2 regions of the Peribacillus sedimenti genome follow, and region 1 is predicted to be linked to the other one. Evidence: riboswitches for the same ligand, from Rfam matches in the RefSeq annotation. Region 1 holds a riboswitch; the other holds the start of a gene.

Region 1 (3,349 bases):
CGGATCCGGAAGACCCTTTGTCGCCGTCTGCTCCACATGCTGTCAAAGATAACACTAACGCTGCAGAAGCTGCAATTGCTGATAACCACTTTTTCATTTCTTTTCCTCCCACTATTATAAAATTCATATTATCGTTTATCTATTTTTGAAGTGATAATATCACCTATGAACTGAATAATGAATACAATGACCAAAATCAATACTGTAGCCAGTAAGGTTACATCATTATTGCTTCTCTGGAACCCCTGCAGGTACGCCAGGTTGCCCAATCCCCCGGCACTGATGGCACCCGCCATCGCGGTAAAGCCTACCAATGCTATCGCCGTAACGGTAATACCTGAGACCAGGGCAGGCATTGACTCCGGCAGCAGAACCTTAAAAATAAGCGTGCTGGTTTTTGCCCCCATGGACTTTGCCGCCTCTATTACTCCTTTATCAACCTCACGCAGCCCAATTTCAACCAATCTTGCATAGAACGGGGCAGCCCCGATAATCAATGCCGGCAATGCAGCGCTTGGTCCAAGCATTGTTCCCACAATCGCCTTAGTGAACGGTATGAGCAGGATGATTAGGATAATGAAGGGAATTGATCTAAAGATATTTACAAACGCCGAAATCACGACATTGATCATTCTATTTTCCCACAACTGCCCTTTGGAAGTCAGGAAAAGCAATAAGCCTAATAAGATGCCAAGAAAGAAGGTGGCAATGAGCGAAACCCCGCTCATATATAAAGTTTGGCGTGTAGCCTCCCAAAGATCCGGCCAGACGACATTGGGAAATAGTTCACTAATCATGTGACATCACCTCCACGCCTACCTCTTGCTGCTTGATGAATTCAATCGCGCGGACTATTTCTTCCTCACTGCCGTTTATGTGCACAAATAAAGTACCATAAGAACCATTTTGGGTTTTAGAAATTTTCCCCTGGACAATGTTCACTTCCAGGTTATAGTTGCGGACCAACTTGGTAATCAGCGGATTTTCCGCACTATCCCCGACAAAGGTCAGTTGAACTACCTTGCCTTCCGGATATTGATGCAGCAGGTGCTCAATTGTTTCCTTTGTTTCTTCCGGTTCTGTGACCTGCTGAACGAATCGTTTTGTGATCGGCGCCTTCGGATTGCGGAATACATCCAGGACAGGCCCAAGTTCAACAATCCTTCCGTTTTCCATAACGGCAACACGATGGCATATTTTACGAATAACATGCATTTCGTGAGTGATCAAAACAATGGTCAAACCTAGACGCTTATTTATATCAACAAGCAGTTCCAATATTGAGTCCGTTGTCTGCGGGTCCAAAGCTGATGTTGCTTCATCACAAAGAAGAACCTTAGGATTATTGGCCAGAGCCCTGGCAATCCCTACTCTTTGTTTTTGCCCCCCGCTGAGCTGGGATGGGTATGCATTGCTCCGTCCTTCGAGCCCGACAAGGGATATAAGTTCTTTCACTCTCGCATCTCGCTCTTTCTTTGGAACACCGGCTATTTCCAATGGAAAGGCAATATTTTCATGCACTGTCCTGGACCAGAGGATATTAAAATGTTGAAAAATCATGCTGATTTCCTGGCGGGCCTTTCTGAGGCTGGGACCCTTAATTTTAGAAATCTCTTTCCCGGCAACCATCACTGTCCCCTCTGTCGGTGTCTCCAGGCCATTCAGCATACGGATCAGCGTACTTTTTCCCGCGCCGCTGTATCCGATGATACCGAAAATCTCGCCCTGATTGATTTCCAGATTGACATCTTTTACTGCAGTGATTTCTTCACCGCGGGCAGCTCCCGACCGGAATATTTTGCTGATCTTTGAAAGAGTTATCATTGTCACTCACCTCTCTTTTCCCAATGAGACCTATGAACTTAGCATTCCAGCAAGGAGGATTTCTCTTTTTAATATTTATAAAACCAAGTTAGTTTATTAATGTTTTCACTGAGTTTTATAATTAAATCTGTACCCTTGCCTTGTTTTTAACTAACCATTTTTCGGAATAAAATGATACACACGAGCAGGGTATCACTTTATTCTCCAGGAAGATCTCTATGTACCGGACTTCCTAATCTACTAAATAAAAATGCCTTTCTGCGAGAGCAGAAAGGCATTATATGTTGATTCAGCAGGCCTTTCTCTCATCTTCCAAAGCTGCGCTTTGTGTGAATTGGCACCTTTTCAAGGTTTACCTTGCCGGTTGCCGGGCTTCATAGGGCACATCCCTCCACCTCTCTCGATAAGAGCAAATATTTATATTTAAAAATAATTAATTAATGTTTAGTTCAAAAAGCTCATTTTCTATCACGAAAGTGATTGTATCATGGGAAAAGAAGGAGTGTCAATGAATAAAATTAATGTCCAATTATTCCCGACTTTTCGGCTTTAGCGTACTTTTACTCCTGCTATCGATACCTTTCCGGACGCATTTTCAATTGCCTGCTCCAAATCATCGATCAAATCCTCCACATTCTCTATTCCAACTGACAGACGCACTAATTCTTCAGTAACCCCTGACTTTGCTAAATCTTCTGCCCCTAGCTGCTGGTGAGTGGTGCTTGCAGGATGAATAATCAGGCTTTTAGCATCTCCGACGTTCGCAACATGTGACCACAGCTTGACTGCATTTATCAATTTGGCACCCGCTTCCCTGCCGCCTGATATTCCAAATGTGACCACCGCTCCTGCACCCTTCGGCAAGTATTTGTCTGCTAATCCCTTATCAGGATGATCTGCATTTCCCGGATAAGAAATCCAATTCACAGCCGGGTGAGCTTCCAAGTACTCGACCACTTTTTTGGTATTGGCAATATGCTCTTTCATTCTTACATGCAATGTCTCCAAACCCAGTGTAAACTGGAACGCGCTATGCGGGCTTAATGACGGACCCAAATCTCTCAAAAGCTGCACACGGGCTTTTGCGATATAAGCTGCCGATCCAAGAGCCTCACTGTATACAAGATTATCATAGCTAGGATCAGGCTCTATAAACGAAGGAAACTTGGGAGAATTCCAATCGAACTTTCCGGCATCTACTATAATTCCTCCTAGTGTCGTGCCGTTCCCCAGCAGCCATTTAGTGGCGGAGTGAACGATGATATCCGCACCGAAGTCTATCGGCCTGCAAAGATATGGCGTTGCAAATGTATTATCTACTATTAATGGAATTCCTGCGTCGTGGGCAATGGAGGCTACTGTTTCTATATCCAGTACCTGCAGGCTCGGATTTCCGATAGTTTCCCCGAAAATCGCTTTCGTCTTAGGTGTAATGGCCCTGCGGAAGTTTTCCGGATCGGCTGCGTCCACAAAATGGACCTTTATTCCGTATCTGGGCAATGTATTCGCAAATAAATTATAGGTT
Region 2 (3,349 bases), 170 kb from region 1:
GACGATCACGGCTTTAGCAGAGCCCTCTGCTTGTAAGCTCCACATAGATAGAACTCCTCCTCCAGACAATATATAGATGGTAATAATGTGAAGAGATTTACTCTGCAATCTTTTCCGGATTGCGATATATTATCTTTATATAAGATAATACCGAAAAGTTCCATACGACGGAAAGGATTTGATTCTGAAATGAGTATCTACCCATACAAAGAATATAGCCCTGACATAGCGGATAGTGCATATATCGCTGAAAATGCCATAGTCACAGGCAATGTTTCTATTGGTGCTGAGTCGAGCCTATGGTTTAATTCCGTGATCCGCGGAGATGTTGCACCCACCATCATAGGGAAAAAGGTGAATATCCAGGATAATAGCGTATTGCATCAAAGCCCGAATAATCCTCTGATCCTTGAAGACGAAGTCACGATTGGACATCAGGTAATCCTCCACAGCTGCAAAATCAGGAAAGGAGCCCTGATTGGAATGGGTTCAATTATCCTTGATAATGCTGTAATTGGAGAAGGCGCCTTTATAGGTGCAGGCAGCCTGGTTCCACAAGGGAAAGAGATTCCGCCAAATGTGCTGGCCTTCGGAAGACCGGCACGTGTAATTCGCGAGCTGACAGATGAAGATAGAAAAGACATGCAGCGAATTTCCCGAGAATATGCGGAGAAAGCCCAATATTATAAACACGCGAAAAAAATTAAGTGAGTGCCCGAATACGAAGGAAAAAAAAGCCGATCGTACTCCCTTCATTGGTTTTATTATTGTTTTCCATCAAGCAATTTAATCACCATAGCAATGCAAAAAGGACCCATACCAAGTCTGAAGATTTACTTACTTGGTATGGGTCCTTTTATTAATATATTTATTAGGCCTGGGATCTAAGTGCTTCAGCTTTATCCGTGCGTTCCCAAGGCAGTTCAACATCAGTACGGCCAAAGTGTCCGTAAGCTGCTGTCTGCTTGTAGATAGGGCGGCGAAGATCAAGCATATTAATGATGCCGGCAGGGCGAAGATCAAAGTTTTTCCGTACTAGCTCTACCAGTACATCTTCACTTACAGTTCCTGTGCCGAATGTATCCACAGAAATCGAAACGGGCTGTGCGACACCGATCGCATAAGCCAGCTGTACCTCAACCTTGTCAGCAAGGCCTGCTGCTACAAGGTTCTTTGCAACATAACGTGCTGCATACGCCCCAGAGCGGTCCACCTTTGTAGGATCCTTTCCAGAGAAGGCGCCGCCTCCATGGCGAGCATACCCTCCGTAAGTATCCACAATGATTTTGCGTCCAGTCAGCCCCGCATCACCTTGTGGCCCTCCAATAACGAACCGTCCTGTAGGGTTAATGAAATATTTTGTATTTTCATCTATTAATTCAGCAGGAACGACAGGGTTAATCACATGCTCTTTAATATTGCGCTGGATCTGGTCCAGGCTGATTTCAGGATGGTGCTGAGTAGAAATAACGATGGTATCAATGCGCACTGGCTTGTCATTCTCATCATACTCTACTGTAACCTGGGTTTTGCCATCAGGCCGCAGATATGGAAGAATATCCTCTTTGCGCACTTCGGTCAGGCGCCTGGCAAGCTTGTGTGCCAATGAGATAGGAAGCGGCATAAGCTCTTTTGTTTCATTTGTGGCATAGCCGAACATTAATCCCTGGTCACCAGCACCAATGGCCTCAATTTCTTCATCGGTCATTTGGCCTTCACGCGCTTCCAACGCTTGGTCCACACCCATCGCAATGTCGGGTGACTGTTCATCGATCGATGTCAAGACAGCACAGGTTTGAGAATCGAAACCATATTTTGCCCGTGTATATCCAATATCGGCTATCGTTTCTCGAACAATTTTAGGGATATCTACGTATGTAGATGTTGTGATTTCTCCTGCAACCAGGACAAGTCCGGTTGTAACTGAAGTTTCACACGCAACACGCGCATTCGCATCCTTGGATAGAATGGCATCCAAGATTGAATCTGAAATCTGGTCACAAATCTTATCAGGATGACCTTCAGTAACAGATTCAGAAGTAAAAAGACGGCGTTTCTTGGACATCTTATTTCCTCCTAACAAAAAAGTATGTGCAGGCATCTGAATGAGGGAGTACAATAGTGAGGTTACCCCATTGAAAGGTACATAAACGACTCACTTTTTCTTCAGCCTGGCTAATCGACGGAGTTCATTCCCTTTAGGTTTCTATCATAGATTGTTTTATAGTCAATTTCCCGAATATTTTAACTCAAGGTGACATCGCTTTCCTGACTACATGAAAAAAACCTATCCACTTGAGAGGAAAGGTTGTTGTCAGAACAGCTATCCTTTCACTCTTATCGTTCAAGGGTTTAAAAACCTTGCATCAGGTTAGCACCATCGCCAAATATTCCGGTAATAATCCGTGCTCATTTACAGCAGGTTCATTCCGGTATATCGGCAGGTTGCCGGGTTTCATAGGGCCTGTCCCCTCCACCAGCTCGGGATAAGAGAATCCGTACAAGGTAAAATCATAACAAAATAACGAAAAATGTCAAATATTTTGTTGTCAATGAATCGAACATTTGCCGTCTTCACATTCCGTTCTAAAAAACAATCTACGGCGGTCGGCAATATAACGATAAAGGGGCCGGCCAATAATCCCGGCAAACGGAAGGTACGCTAAAATGCCGAATGGAATCAAAAGTGGGCAGCGCAGCATGATTCTCCTTACAGCATAGAATCCCCTTAATAGTTGCCGTTTATGTGTAATTAAGTGAAGTTCTTTTCTTAATTGTTTCTGATCTATAGATAATTTATAATGTTGTGTTGTCGCATAATCCTGAAGCGGGATCCATTGTATGGTCTGAAACCAATCAAATGAAGAAATATATTTTTTTGTCTTTTGGCAAAGAGTACATTCGGCATCGTACAATGCTATATCTTTCATCCTTCTTCACCTCTCCCATAAAATCTATATTATATTATCGCACATATGAAAACCGACAAAACACATTTCAGCTCAAAATGGACAAAACAAAAAAACGGTGACAAGATTCTGAAAAACCATCACCGAAAAGTTTTGAATAGTATAGACTAATTGAATAAATGTGTTATACTAATCGTATTATTACGTTAAATTCAAAAATAAAAGGATGGTATCTCATATATGAATTATGTCAGCACTTCAAATGGGTTGCATGAGTTATTGGCCGGGAGCAACGCGCGTGTACAACTTTCAGTCCCTCAATTAGTTGAGAAGGTTTTGAGCCGAAAGGAAGGAGTACTGACATCTACTGGGGCAGTAAGAGCCGAAACGGGGAAATATACGGGCCGGTCTCCAAAAGACAAATATATCGTTGAAGATGA

What was found. A riboswitch is a leader RNA that binds a small molecule or an ion and turns the genes downstream of it on or off. The one in region 1 is predicted to bind S-adenosylmethionine.
Region 2: it holds a riboswitch for S-adenosylmethionine, as region 1 does, so the genes downstream of both, metK (methionine adenosyltransferase) here and V1500_RS21770 (methionine ABC transporter ATP-binding protein) in region 1, are expected to answer to the same signal.

What each region holds. Positions count from the first base shown of each region.
Region 1 is NZ_CP143547.1:4,425,006-4,428,354, forward strand. It holds gene V1500_RS21760 (MetQ/NlpA family ABC transporter substrate-binding protein) at 1-97, opposite strand, end outside; gene V1500_RS21765 (methionine ABC transporter permease) at 129-797, opposite strand; gene V1500_RS21770 (methionine ABC transporter ATP-binding protein) at 790-1,824, opposite strand; SAM riboswitch class I at 2,127-2,234, opposite strand; gene V1500_RS21775 (O-acetylhomoserine aminocarboxypropyltransferase/cysteine synthase family protein) at 2,374-3,349, opposite strand, start outside.
Region 2 is NZ_CP143547.1:4,253,165-4,256,513, forward strand. It holds gene V1500_RS20805 (lysophospholipase) at 1-45, opposite strand, end outside; gene V1500_RS20810 (gamma carbonic anhydrase family protein) at 190-711, shown strand; gene metK (methionine adenosyltransferase) at 872-2,065, opposite strand; SAM riboswitch class I at 2,335-2,493, opposite strand; gene V1500_RS20820 (thiol-disulfide oxidoreductase DCC family protein) at 2,550-2,930, opposite strand; gene pckA (phosphoenolpyruvate carboxykinase (ATP)) at 3,150-3,349, shown strand, end outside.